3 regions of the Bradyrhizobium sp. 137 genome follow, and region 3 is predicted to be linked to each of the others. Evidence: predicted binding sites of a transcription regulator. Region 3 holds the regulator's gene; each other region holds the start of a gene.
The links. Region 3 encodes PhoB, which activates phosphate uptake and scavenging genes when phosphate is short. Its sites were predicted from a motif close to TGTCATNNANCTGTCAT; they were not measured.

Region 1 (4,760 bases), on a different contig from region 3:
CGAAGGCGGCCTATCAAAAGGCCGCCTTCGCGCGTTTGCGGCACGTTTCGGATGAGCCCGGCCGGTGGAAACCTCCTCCTGGACGGTTGCCTGGAAGGACGAATGTGCCGCGCCCCGTAAGACTACGGTGACCATCAGGCGATAAGATTCCCTCTCACAAGCAATGGTGTGCGGCGTTCGACATGACAACAATGACGGCTTCTCATCCGGTTTCACGTTGGTCCAGTGCCCTCTGGTCGGGTGCTCTCGGCATCTGTGCGATCGTCGCCGTCATCCGCCCCGCCGAGGCTGATCCCCGCGCCGTTGTCGAATTGTTTACCTCGCAGGGCTGCTCGTCCTGTCCGCCCGCCGACAAGATCATCGGCGATCTCTCCAAGGATCCCTCGGTCATCGCGTTGAGCATGCCGATCGACTATTGGGACTATCTCGGCTGGAAAGACACGCTGGCGGATTCACGCTTCTCTGCACGGCAGCGTGCTTACTCGCGCGTGCGCGGCGACCGCGAGGTCTACACGCCGCAGGTCGTCGTCAATGGCTCGACCCATGTCATCGGCAGCGATCGCACCGGCATCGAGAATGCAATCGGCAAGACCGACAAGGGCACGGGGGTGATGAGCGTGCCGGTGACAATGTCGCTTGCGGGCAAGCAGATCAACGTCTCGGTGGCCGGGAGCAACGAGCCCACGGTCTCGCATGGCGAGGTCTGGATCTGCTCGATCGCCAAGTCGGTGCCGATCACGATCACCCGCGGCGAAAATCGCGGACAGCAGGTCACCTATCACAACGTGGTGCGCAACCTGCTGAAGGTTGGCGACTGGACTGGCCGTCCGGAAAGCTGGACGGTGCCGATCGAGAATCTCACGCGCGATGGCGTCGACGGCGCCGTGGTCTACGTCCAGGATGGCAGCCGAGAGAAGCCGGGCCCGATGCTGGGCGCGGCGTACACGTCGCTGCACTGATTCTTTGGCGTCGTACTCTGCTTTCAATCCTCATGGTGAGGAGCGCGCCCTTGCGCGCGTCTCGAACCATGAAAGGGGCCCCCCGCTGATGCAATGGGGCCTCCATCCTTCGAGACGCCGCGCAAGAGCGCGGCCCTCAGGATGAGGAGAGACAGGTGCGGATCAGAGACAAGTTCGCAGGACCGGGAACATCCCGACCCAAACAAAAAAGGACCAACTTGCGTTGGCCCTCCTTGCCGTGCGTACAGACCCGATCCTGTCGACCCCGGGGGGCTGGGGGCTGAGGAATCCGGAACCGAAGGACCGGGTCAACGCACGTAAGTCTTTTCGCAATGCAGGGCGGCAGTCGCTAGGCGGAAAAGCGGCGATACTATGATTCCTGCTAACGATGCCGTGACGGTTTGCCGCGACAGAGTTCCACCGCTGCGTGTGTTCGGATCCGCAACCGATTCCATTGGTTGAGCAAGGGAGCCCCTTGCGGCGCGGTACGGTTGGCGCGATCATGCAATTGTCATGAGCGCAGTTCCCGGGACGGTCTTCGGGGATGCGGGTCATGCCGCGCGATCAGGAGGCGCTTCCCATGAGTCTGATGTCGGAGGATGCCGATCCGAGCGAGCAGCGCGCGGCGGCGCGCCCCGCCGCTGCAACGACGCAGCCGAACCGGGTGACGTTCAACCGCCTCGAACTGCACCGGATCCTCAATCTCTATGGCCGCATGGTCGCCGACGGCGAGTGGCGCGACTACGCCATCGACTTCCTGAAGGACCGCGCCGTGTTCTCGGTCTATCGCCGCGCCTCGGAAGTGCCGATCTATCGCATCGAGAAGGACCCGCGGCTCGCGCGCAAGCAGGGCATGTACAGCGTGATCTCGGCGACCGGCCTGATCCTGCGCCGCGGTCACGAGCTCGAGCGCGTGCTGCTGGTGATCGATCGCAAGCTGGCGGTGGTGTAGGCGGCGTCGGGTGGGCGCAACGCGCCTACTTCCCCGGCAACGTGCTTGCACCCTCGCCGAGGGCGCGCTGCATCATCACCGTATCGAGCCAGCGGCCGAATTTCAGCCCGACATTGGGATGCGTGCCGATCATCTTGAAGCCGCTCTTGGCGTGAACGCCGATCGAGCCGGCATTGGCGGAATCGCCGATCACCGCGATCATCTGCCGGAAGCCGCGCGCCTCGCATTCGGTGATCAGCCGCTCCAGCAGCAGAGAGCCGACACCGCGGCGGTGGAACGAGGGATCGAGATAGATCGAATTCTCCACCGTGAAGCGGTAGGCCGGCCGCGGCCGGTAGGCACCGGCATAGACATAGCCGGCGACGCGACGATCAAGGATCGCGACGAAATAGGGATAGCCGCCGTCGATCAGCGCGCGATAGCGGCGCGTCATCTCGGCAAGATCGGGCGGCTCCAGCTCGAACGTCGCGGTGCCCTCGCGGACGGCCTGCTGGTAAATGGCGGTGATGGCGGGAAGATCGGCCTCGAGCGCGGGCCTGATTTCGGGTGTGGACATGGCGGCAAGATTAGAGCCTTCCCGCGGCCGCTGGAAGAGGGCAGGGCTGCTTCCCAGCCGTCATTGCAGGCGCAGCAGCCTCGATCTTCTCCGCTGTCATGCCTCGCCTAGTGCGCAATTGCGCACGGGGGCGGGGCATCCAGTACGCCGCGGCCCCTCGGCTTATCACGGACGCCTCTGGAATACTGGATCGCCCGCCGGAGCCTGTCATCGGGCTCGCCGAAGGCGAGACCCGGTGGCGGGCGATGACACCGGGTATGTGACGACATCTGCCCCAAACAAAAACCCCGGCCTTTCGGCCGGGGCTGATGTCGTTCTCTCAGCCTATCGCTTAATCGCGCTGGCCAAGGAGCTGCAACAGCAGCGTGAACAGGTTGATGAAGTTCAGGTACAGCGACAACGCGCCGGTGATGGCCGCACGCTCTGCGATGTCACCGCCGGCCGACGCGTAGCCGTAGATGTAGTCGTTCTTCAGCCGCTGGGTATCCCAGGCGGTGAGGCCCGCAAACACCAGCACGCCGACCACCGACACGATGAACTGCAGCATCGAGCTCGCCAGGAACAGGTTGACCAGGCTCGCGATGACGATGCCGATCAGGCCCATGAACAGGAACGAGCCCATGCCAGTCAGGTCACGCTTGGTGGTGTAGCCGTAGAGGCTCAGCGCACCGAAGGTGGCTGCGGTGATGAAGAACACCCGCACGATCGAGGTGTGCGTGAACACCAGGAAGATCGACGACAGCGAGATGCCCATCAGCGCCGAGAATACCCAGAACAGGATCTGGGCGGTCGAGGGTGCCAGACGGTTGATGCCCGCCGAGATCACGAACACCATCGCGAGCGGCGCCAGCATGAACAGCCACTTCAGGGGGCTCACGAACATCGCGTAGCCGAACGGCGTCAGGAACAGCTTGCCGACGCGGACGGCTTCCGGCGTCGGGACGTCCGTCACGGCGGCCATGTAGACGCCGAGCGCCGCCAGGCCCGTGATGGCCAGGCCAATGCTCATGTAATTGTAGATGCGCAGCATATAGGCGCGCAGGCCGGCATCGACCGTCGCGGCGTCAACACGCCCGGCGGCCCTGCCGAAAGGAGAAGCGTAGTTACGGTCTAGGTCCGACATGGTCGAATTCCCGTTGGTTGGTCCGGTCCGGCACGAGGGTCGCCATGCCGCCGGTTCGTCAGTTCTATCTCGGATACCGATGCCAGCCGACTAAATTCTGGCTCACAATCGGGGCTCCGAACCCACTCGATATGTGGGAAACTAACACATTCACTGCAACCGTCCACGCGCGGCCGAATGTCGCCCTCGGCCACAATCCTGACGGGAGGACGTGGTTAACCGCAGGAATCGTGCGATTCCGCTCCCGCGCGGTCAGCCGCTACCTTTTGTCACAAATTCCGCAACACCGTCGCGGGCTTTTTGTTCAATGCCAGCAACGTGCCGGCGAGCCCGAGCCCGACCGTGACGACGAGCGCGGCCGCGACCACGCCGGCCGCGCTGCCGGCCTGCCAGACGAAACTCAGCGTCATCAGCCGCGTCACGATCATCCAGGCCGCGATGCTGCCGGCGATCACGCCGAACAAGGCGGTGGCGAGCCCGATCAGGAGGTATTCGAGGGCATAGGCGCCGAGCAGCCGCAGCCGCGTCGCGCCCAGCGTCTTCAGGATCACCGCATCATAGACCCGGTGGCGATGACCAGCGGCGAGCGCCCCGCCGAGCACCAGGATCGCCGAGATCAGGGTCACGGCGCTGGCGCCGCGGATCGCCAGCGCCAGGTTGGTCACCACCGAGCCGACCGTCTCCATCACCTCGCGCACGCGCACGCTGGTCACCATCGGATAGGCATCCGCCACCTGCTTGATGATCTGGCCGTCACCCGCAGCATTGCTGCCGGCTTCGGTCAACGTTGCGATATGGGTATGCGGCGCGCCCTTGAAGGCGTTGGGCGAGAACACAAGGACGAAGTTGATACCGAGGCCCTGCCAGTCGATGGTGCGCAGATTGCCGATTTTAGCCGGGATGTCGCGGCCGAGCACGTTGACCACGACCTCGTCGCCAAGCTTGAGGCCGAGACCGTCAGCAATCTTCTTTTCCATCGAGACCAGCGGCGGGCCGGAATAGTCGGCGCTCCACCATTCGCCCTCGACCACCTTGGAACCCTTCGGCAGCTCGCCGGTGTAGGTCAGGCCACGGTCACTCTGCAGCACCCATTCGGAATCGGTGGAGGGCTTGAGCTCCTCGGCGCGCAACCCGCGCGCGCCGACGATGCGGCCGCGCAGCATCGGCACG
Region 2 (4,760 bases), on a different contig from region 3:
CGCAAAGGTCCGCCGCCGCGCCACTTCAGCGGCAAGCGGGGAACGGGCCGGCGATTCGGCTGCGGTGGCGACGATGTCGGACATGGCGGGAGCGTTTGGCAGGGAAACTGGGCCTGATCAAGCCTCATTTGGTGATTGCGTGGCCTTCCGGCCAGCCCCATATCGGCATTTGGGAAGGACGGCCTTCCCGTTCTCAGCACCTCAGCCGCGGGGACGACCCTGCCTAGAAAGGAGGGTCGTCATGGCCTGGAGTATCCTGTTGATCGCCGGGCTTCTCGAGATCACCTGGGCGATCGGCCTGAAATACACCGAGGGCTTTACCAGGCCTGTTCCGTCCGTCGTCACGCTCGCGGCCATGGCCGGCAGCGTCATCTTGCTCGGACTCGCTCTCAAATCACTGCCCGTCGGAACCGCCTACGCTGTCTGGACCGGAATCGGCGCGGTCGGCACCGCGACGCTCGGCATCATCCTGTTCGGCGAGCCGGCCACGGCGTTCCGCCTCGCCAGCATCGCGCTCATCGTCGCCGGAATTGCGGGCCTAAAGTTCGTTACTTGACGAAGATCTTGACCACCCACCAGGTCAGCGCGGCGACGATGGCCGAGGCCGGGATCGTGATCACCCAGGCATAGACGATCGAGCTCGCGACGTTCCAGCGCACCGCCGAGACGCGGCGGGCGGCGCCGACGCCGACGATGGCGCCGGTGATGGTGTGGGTGGTCGAGACGGGAACGCCGAGGAAGGTCGCCATGAACAGGGTCGCAGCGCCCCCGGTCTCGGCGCAAAAGCCCTGCATGGGCGTCAATTTGGTGATGCGCAGGCCCATTGTGCGGACGATGCGCCAGCCGCCCATCAGCGTGCCCAGCGCCATCGCGGCCTGGCAGGACAGCACGACCCAGAACGGCACCGAGAATTCGCTGCCGAGATGACCCTGCGAATAGAGCAGCACCGCGATGATGCCCATCGTCTTCTGGGCGTCGTTGCCGCCATGGCCGAGCGAATAGAGCGAGGCGGAGGCGAATTGCAGGATGCGGAAGGCGCGATCGACGGCGAAGGGCGTCGAGCGCACCGAGGCCCAGGACACGATCGCCACCAGCATCATTGCGAGCAGGAAGCCGACCAGGGGCGACAGCACGATTGCCAGCACCGTCTTCGACAATCCGCTCCACACTGCCGCCGAAATGCCCGCCTTGGCCATGCCGCCGCCGACGAGCCCGCCGATCAGCGCATGCGAGGACGATGACGGGATGCCGAGCGCCCAGGTCACGAGGTTCCAGACGATGGCCCCGACCAAGGCCGCAAAGATCACTTGGGCGTCGACGATGGAGGGATCGATGATGCCGGTACCGATGGTCTGGGCGACGTGCAACCCGAACACCATGAAGGCGACGAAATTGAAGAACGCGGCCCAGAATACCGCAAATTGTGGCCGCAGCACGCGGGTCGAGACGATGGTCGCGATCGAATTGGCGGCGTCATGGAGCCCGTTCAAGAAATCGAACAGCAGCGCGACGGCGATCAAGCCGACCAGGACGGGAAGAGCCAACGCAGCATCCACAGCGGCCCTGCCTCAGTTTTTTCGCATGATCTCCGCGCAAACGCGTTCAGCGCTTGTCGCGAAGGAAAACCGCGGCACATTTTTCCGGATCATGCGTTACACTTGCTCGATCACGATGCTGTTGATCTCGTTGGCGACGTCGTCGAAACGGTCGGCCACCTTCTCGAGATGGTCGTAGATCTCTGCGCCGACGATGAAATCCATCGCGTTGCCCGCGCGATGCTTGAGGAACAGCTCCTTCAGCCCGATGTCATGGAGGTCGTCGACGCGGCCCTCCAGCTTGCCCAGCTCTTCGGTGATCGCCGTCAGCATGGCGACGTTCGGGCCGATCGACTGCATCAGCGGCAGCGCGCGCCCGACCAGATTGGCGCATTCGATCAGAAGCCCGCCGATCTCGCGCATCGGCGGCTCGAAGGCGCGGACCTCGAACAGCATCACGGCTTTCGCCGTCTGCTGCATCTGGTCGATGGCGTCGTCCATCGAGGTGATCAGGTTCTTGATGTCGCCGCGGTCGAACGGAGTGATGAAGGTGCGGCGCACCGCCGTCAGCACTTCGCGGGTGATGTTGTCGGCGTCGTTCTCGAACTGGTTGACGCGCTGGCAATAGACCGGCGTTTCCTCGCCCCCGTTGAGCATGCTCTGGAGCGCGATCGAGCCCTGGATCACGGTCTGGGCATGACGGTCGAACAGGTCGAAGAACCGTTCCTCCTTGGGCAGGAAAGCACGAAACCATCGCATCATGGGGATAGGCTACCGGTTGGAAAAATGGCCTGGCCCGAATGGGCCGTCATGAAACTGTCATAGACCATTTTCGATCCACGCGCGTGTCATCTCACGCCCGCGGCGCCGGATCATCCACCGCTTTCGAGCGACCGGTAAACCGATTTTAAATCAGCTACTTAGAGCGATCGCCGGAAGTAATGCGCGATTTCGCCGATGACCCCGCGGCGGAAGGTGAGCACGCAGATCACGAAGATCGCGCCTTGGATCACCGTCACCCATTGGCCGAAGCCCGCCAGATATTGCTGCATGGCGATGATCACGAAGGCGCCGATCACGGGACCGAAGATGGTTCCGAGACCGCCGACCAGCGTCATCAGGACGACCTCGCCCGACATCGACCAGTGCACGTCGGTGAGCGAGGCGTTCTGCGCCACGAACACTTTCAGCGCACCGGCAAAGCCGGCCAGCGTGCCCGACAGGATGAAGGCCAGGAACTTGTACTGGTCGGTACGGTAGCCGAGCGAGATCGCCCGCGGCTCACTCTCGCGGATCGCCTTCAGGACCTCGCCGAACGGCGAGTTGATGATGCGGAAGATCAAGAGGAAGCCGGCGAGGAAGCCGACCAGCACGACATAGTAGAGCACGGTCGGCTTGGACAGATCGAGTACACCGAACATGTACCCTTGTGGAATGCCCTGGATGCCATCCTCGCCATGGGTGAACGGCGCCTGCAGGTAGATGAAATAAAGAAGCTGCGACAGCGCCAGCGTGATCATCGAGAAATAGATGCCCTGGCGACGGATCGAGATGTAGCCGGTCACGATCGACAGCACGAACGCGGCGGCGACGCCGACGAGGATGCCGAGCTCGGGCGGAAGCGCCCATACCTTCAGCGCATGTGCGCTGCAGTAGCCGGCAGTCCCCAGGAACATCGCGTGCCCGAACGACAGCAGGCCGCCATAGCCGACCAGCAGATTGAAGGCGCAGGCGAGCAGCGCAAAGCACAGCGCCTGCATCACGAAGAACGGATAGACTCCTGTGAACGGCACCGACGCCAAGAGCAGCGCCATCACTACGAACACGATCATCTCGTCGCGCACCGTGCGCGGGGTTACCGGCAGCGTGTCGTCCGTCAAGGCTGTCATATCAGGCCGCCCTTCCCGTCAATCCCGTTGGCTTCACCAAGAGCACCAGCACCATCAGCACGAACACGACGGTGTTGGAGGCCTCGGGGTAGAAATATTTGGTCAGGCCCTCGATCACACCGAGCGCAAAGCCGGTGATGATCGAGCCCATGATCGATCCCATGCCGCCGATCACGACCACCGCGAACACGACGATGATGAGGTCGGCGCCCATCAGCGGCCGCACCTGGTTGATCGGCGCCGAGAGCACGCCGGCGAGCGCGGCAAGGCCGACGCCGAGACCATAGGTCAGCGTGATCATGCGCGGCACGTTGACGCCGAAGGCGCGCACCAGCGTCGGGTTCTCGGTGGCGGCACGCAGGTAAGCGCCGAGCCGCGTCTTCTCGATCAGGAACCAGGTCGCAAGGCACACCACCAGCGAGAACACGACCACCCAGCCGCGATACACGGGCAGGAACATGAAGCCGAGGTTCATGCCGCCCTTGAGCTGGTCCGGAATGGCGTAAGGCAGGCCGGAGGAGCCGAAATAGTTCTGGAACACGCCCTGCACGATCAGCGCGATGCCGAAGGTCAGGAGCAGGCCGTAGAGGTGGTCGAGCCCGGTCAGCCATTGCAGCATGGTCCGCTCCAGGATCATGCCGAAAATGCCGACGATGATGGGCGCCAGCAGCAACGCCCACCAATAATTGATGCCGCCGAGGTTCAGCAGGAAATATGCGACGAAGGCGCCCATCATGTAGAGCGCGCCGTGGGCGAAATTGATGATGTTGAGCATGCCGAAGATCACGGCAAGCCCGAGACTGAGCAGCGCGTAGAACGAGCCGTTGATCAGTCCCACCAGTAGCTGAGCGTAAAGAGCCTGCATCGATCCCGCACCCGGTCCCTTCGGCGTTCCCTTAAAAAGTTGCTCGCAAGCCTGATGGCCTGCGGGCCGTCATCTTACTTCTTCAAGAGCGCGCACTTGCTCTCGGACAGCGGCGTAAAGGCCTGATCGCCCGGCACCGTGCCGACCAGCTTGTAGAAGTCCCACGGTCCCTTGGACTCCGAGGGCTTCTTCACCTCGAATAGATAGGCGTTGTGAATGGTGCGGCCGTTGGGCTGGATCTCGCCCTTGCCGAACAGATCGTCCTCGGTCGGCATCGACTTCATCTTCTCGACCACCTTGACGCCGTCATGCGGATTGCCGCCGAGCGCTTCGAGGGCCTTGAGATAGTGCCGCACGCCCGCATAGACGCCGGCCTGCACCATGGTCGGCGGCGCATTGTTCTTCATCTTCTCGGCGAAGCGCTTGGAGAACGCCCGGGTCTGGTCGTTCATGTCCCAATAGAACGTCTCG
Region 3 (4,760 bases):
CAAGCGTCTATAAATCTGGGTACAGGGGATCGGCGTGGCAGAGATGGCCGTTCAGAGCGACGTAATCGACGACGCCGGACCGTATGACCGCGCCAAGGCCTTGAGCGCGTTCAAGCTCGGCGACGTCACCTTCTACTGGATCACGCGACTTTCCGCGATCTCGGTGCTGCTGATCCTCGGTGGCATCATCATTTCGCTGATCGTTGGCGCCTTCCCCGCGATGAAGGAATACGGCCTCTCGTTCCTATGGACGCAGCGCTGGGCGCCGTCGGCCGATCCGCCCGTGCTCGGCGCGCTCGGGCCGATGTACGGCACGCTCGTCACCTCCTTCATCGCGATGCTGATCGCCATTCCGGTCGGTCTCGGTATTGCGATCTTCCTCACCGAGCTCTGCCCGCAATGGCTGCGCCGCCCGATCGGCATGGCGATCGAGCTGCTCGCCGGCATTCCCTCGATCATCTACGGCATGTGGGGCTTCTTCGTGCTGGGCCCGTTCCTGGCCAACACCTTCCAGCCGTTCATGATCAGGGTCTTCGACGGCGTCCCCGTGCTGGGGGCGATCTTCGCAGGTCCGCCGTCCTATCTCAGCCTGTTCAATGCCGCGCTGATCCTCGCCATCATGGTGCTGCCCTTCATCACCTCGATCTCGGTCGACGTGTTCAAGACGGTGCCGCCGGTGCTGAAGGAAGCCGCCTACGGCGTCGGCTGCACCACCTGGGAAGTCGTCCGCAGCGTGGTGATCCCCTACACCCGCGTCGGCATCATCGGCGGCGTCATGCTGGCGCTCGGTCGCGCGCTCGGCGAGACGATGGCGGTGACCTTCATCATCGGCAACTCGTTCCGCATCTCCTCGTCGATCTTCGCTCCGGGCACCACGATCTCGGCGGCGATCGCCTCCGAATTCGCCGAGAGTGACGGCCTGCACCAGTCCGGCCTGATCCTGCTCGGCCTGCTCCTGTTCGTGCTGACGTTCTTCGTGCTCGCGGCCGCGCGGCTGATGCTGATGCGGCTGGAAACCAAGGCCGGAAAGTGACGCCATGAACCCGATCTATTCGCGCCGTCGCCGCTGGGACATCGTCATCCGCGGTCTCTGCATCGCAGCCGCCGCCTTCGGCGTCACTTGGCTCGCGCTGATTCTGATCACGCTGCTTTACAATGGCCTGGCCGGGCTCAACTACCAGGTCTTCACCGAGAACACGCCCCCGCCCGGATCGAACGAGGGCGGCCTGCTCAACGCCATCGTCGGCTCGCTGATCATGACCGTGATCGGCGTCGGCATCGGCGCGCCGCTCGGCCTGTTCGCCGGCACCTATCTCGCCGAGTACGGCCGCAACGACAAGCTGACCTCGGTGATCCGCTTCATCAACGACATCCTGCTCTCGGCGCCTTCGATCATCATCGGCCTGTTCATCTACGGCGCGGTGGTGGTGCCGATGCGCGGCTTCTCGGCGATCGCCGGCGCGCTGGCGCTCGCCGTGATCGTGATCCCGGTCGTGGTGCGCACCACCGAAGACATGTTGCTGCTGGTGCCGAACCCGCTGCGTGAGGCTGCCAGCGCGCTCGGCCTGCCGCGCTCGCTGGTGATCAAACGGATCGCCTATCGTGCCGCGCGCTCCGGCCTGATCACCGGCGTGCTGCTGGCGACTGCGCGCGTCGCCGGCGAGACCGCGCCGCTGCTGTTCACGGCGCTGTCGAACCAGTTCTTCAGCCTCGGCCTCGACAAGACGATGGCCAACCTGCCTGTCACCATCAACAACTTCGTGCAGAGCCCCTACGCCTATTGGAAGCAGCTCGCCTGGAGTGGGGCGCTGCTCATCACCCTGACCGTGCTTGCCCTGAACATTGGCGCGCGCATCCTTGGCGCCGAGAGGACTGCAAAATGAGTGAAATGTCTGTTTCCGTAAGTGCGCCGACCGTTCATCCCGGCTCACAGCCGCTACCCGAGGCGCCTGCCAAGGTCACCGCGCGCAACCTCAATTTCTACTACGGTGAGCACCACGCGCTGAAGAACATCAATCTGGCCCTCGGCACCAACCGCGTCACGGCCTTCATCGGCCCGTCGGGCTGCGGCAAGTCGACCCTGCTGCGCATCTTCAACCGGATGTACGATCTCTATTCGGGCCAGCGCGCCACCGGCCAGCTGTTGCTCGACCAGACCAATATCCTCGATCCCAAGCTGGACCTCAACCTGCTGCGCGCCCGGGTCGGCATGGTGTTCCAGAAACCGACGCCGTTCCCGATGACGATCTACGAGAACATCGCCTTCGGCATCCGCCTCTACGAGAAGATCTCGAAGTCCGAGATGGACGACCGCGTCGAGAAGGCGCTGCGCGGCGGCGCGCTGTGGAACGAGGTCAAGGATAAGCTCAACGCGTCCGGCTTGTCGCTCTCCGGCGGCCAGCAGCAGCGCCTCTGCATCGCCCGCACGGTCGCGGTGCGGCCCGAAGTGATCTTGTTCGATGAGCCCTGCTCGGCGCTCGACCCGATCTCGACCGCCAAGGTCGAGGAGCTGATCCAGGAATTGTCCGAGAACTACACGATCGCGATCGTCACCCACAGCATGCAGCAGGCGGCGCGCGTCTCTGATAAAACCGCCTTCATGTATCTCGGCGAGCTGATCGAGTTCGACGACACCAGCAAGATCTTCACGTCGCCGAGCGACCGGCGTACGCAGGATTACATCACCGGCCGGTTCGGCTGAGGAGACGGGACATGGGTACTGAACATACCGCAAAGGCCTTCGATACCGACCTCCAGGAGCTCACTCGCCTCGTCGCCGAGATGGGCGGCATCGCCGAGCGCATGATCGTCGATTCCGTCGACGCGCTGATCCGCCGCGACGTCGCGCTCGGCCAGCGCGTCGTCACCACCGATGCCGAGCTCGACGCGCTTCAGAAGCGCATCGAGGAGCGCGCCGTGCTCACCATCGCCCGCCGCCAGCCGATGGCGGTGGATTTACGCGAGATCGTCGGCGCCATGCGCGTTGCCACCGATCTCGAGCGCATCGGCGACCTCGCCAAGAACATGGGCAAGCGCGTTGCGGCGCTGGAGACGGACTTCCATCCGCTGAAACTGTTCCGCGGCCTGGAGCACATGACCGACCTCGTGCAGCAGCAGGTCAAGTCGGTGCTGGATGCCTATGCCGCGCACGATTTGCCGGCGGCGATGGCGGTGTGGAAGGGCGACGAGGAAGTGGACGCCATCTGCACCTCTCTGTTCCGCGAGCTCCTCACCTATATGATGGAGGATCCGCGCAACATCTCGTTCTGCATCCATCTGATGTTTTGCGCCAAGAACATCGAGCGCATCGGTGATCACGCCACCAACATCGCCGAGACCGTGTTCTACATGATCGAGGGGCAGGCGATCACCGACAAGCGGCCGAAGGGCGACATGACGACCTTCGCCACGACGGTACCGAATACCTAGGGAGCGACGACAACATGGGCGCACGCATTATGGTGGTTGAGGACGAGGAAGCTCTCACCGAGCTTCTCCGTTACAACCTCGAAGGCGACGGCTATGACGTGGAGACGGTAATGCGCGGCGACGACGCCGACACCCGCCTCAAGGAACACATCCCCGATCTGATCGTGCTCGACTGGATGCTGCCGGGACTGTCCGGCATCGAGTTGTGTCGGCGGCTGCGCACCCGTCCCGAGACCAAGCAGCTCCCGATCATCATGCTGACCGCGCGCGGCGAGGAAAGCGAGCGGGTGCGGGGTCTTGCGACCGGCGCCGATGACTACATCGTCAAGCCGTTCTCGGTGCCGGAGCTGCTCGCGCGCGTGAAGGGCCTTCTGCGGCGCGCAAGCCCCGAGCGGCTCGCCACCGTGCTCGCCTATGGCGACATCGAGCTCGATCGCGACAAGCGCCGCGTCGCGCGCTCGGGCCGGCCGATCGATCTCGGCCCGACCGAATATCGCCTGCTGGAGTTCTTCCTGGAGCATCCCGGCCGCGTGTTCTCGCGCGAGCAGCTGCTCGACAGCGTCTGGGGCCGCGACATCTACATCGACGAGCGCACCGTCGACGTCCATATCGGCCGCCTGCGCAAGCTGCTCAATCTCGGCCGCGAGCAGGACCCGATCCGCACCGTCCGCGGCGCGGGTTATGCGCTGGATGATCGGTTTGCAAAGGCGGAGCAGACGTAGGCCCAACTGCGTCACCAAGCTCGGTCGTCGTCCCGGACAAGCGTAGCTCCCGGCAACGCGCAGCGTTGTCCGGAGCGAAGCGCCGATCCGGACGCATAGCCACAGGACGTGGTTGTTGCGCGAAAAGGTAACTCCGAGTCCCCGTAACCACGGCTTGCGGTGGCTATCGGTCCCGGTCCGGCGCTTCGCTTGTCCGGGACGACGTCGGGTTTGTTGCGCCGTCACCGCGTGACGGCTGCCGGTTCGATCTCAGGAAATAATCACCGCGTGCTCGGCTTCGGTGCCGCCCGCCGGCGATCCGCTGCCGGCTGATAGGCGACGCGCGAGTGCTGGGCGCAGTAGGGCAGGCCTGACAGCGCCTTGCCGCCACAGAAGAAGAAGTCCGGGCTGGAGGGATCGCCGACCGGCCAGTGGCACGTCGCCTCGTTCAATTCCAGCAGCGACAGCCGCTGACTCATCGGCACCACGTTGTCGTAGGTGACCGGTTCGGCCTCCACCTCGACCTCGAAGGCCTGCGCCAGCGCGGTGTTGCCGCGCGAGATCGGCCGGGTCACCCGCATCATATGCTGCGCGGGCCGCGCCTTGCGCGGCCGCGGCGCTGCCGATGAA

Region 1: a site for PhoB is predicted at 1,458-1,474, ahead of IVA78_RS28945 (DUF2794 domain-containing protein). Genes of this name have one in related genera too.
Region 2: a site for PhoB is predicted at 2,342-2,358, ahead of IVA78_RS33615 (DUF47 domain-containing protein). Genes of this name have one in related genera too.

The regions. Positions count from the first base shown of each region.
Region 1 covers NZ_JADPKU010000112.1:12,865-17,624, forward strand. The annotation lists gene IVA78_RS28940 (DUF1223 domain-containing protein) at 183-959, shown strand; gene IVA78_RS28945 (DUF2794 domain-containing protein) at 1,540-1,911, shown strand; gene IVA78_RS28950 (GNAT family N-acetyltransferase) at 1,937-2,467, opposite strand; gene IVA78_RS28955 (Bax inhibitor-1/YccA family protein) at 2,799-3,590, opposite strand; gene IVA78_RS28960 (FtsX-like permease family protein) at 3,860-4,760, opposite strand, start outside.
Region 2 covers NZ_JADPKU010000129.1:227,026-231,785, reverse strand. The annotation lists gene IVA78_RS33630 (peptide chain release factor 3) at 1-84, opposite strand, end outside; gene sugE (quaternary ammonium compound efflux SMR transporter SugE) at 242-556, shown strand; gene IVA78_RS33620 (inorganic phosphate transporter) at 549-1,556, opposite strand; gene IVA78_RS33615 (DUF47 domain-containing protein) at 1,653-2,297, opposite strand; gene IVA78_RS33610 (branched-chain amino acid ABC transporter permease) at 2,456-3,424, opposite strand; gene IVA78_RS33605 (branched-chain amino acid ABC transporter permease) at 3,426-4,289, opposite strand; gene IVA78_RS33600 (ABC transporter substrate-binding protein) at 4,364-4,760, opposite strand, start outside.
Region 3 covers NZ_JADPKU010000055.1:54,837-59,596, reverse strand. The annotation lists gene pstC (phosphate ABC transporter permease subunit PstC) at 44-1,033, shown strand; gene pstA (phosphate ABC transporter permease PstA) at 1,038-1,883, shown strand; gene pstB (phosphate ABC transporter ATP-binding protein PstB) at 1,880-2,701, shown strand; gene phoU (phosphate signaling complex protein PhoU) at 2,713-3,429, shown strand; gene phoB (phosphate regulon transcriptional regulator PhoB) at 3,444-4,151, shown strand; gene IVA78_RS16695 (GcrA family cell cycle regulator) at 4,412-4,760, opposite strand, start outside.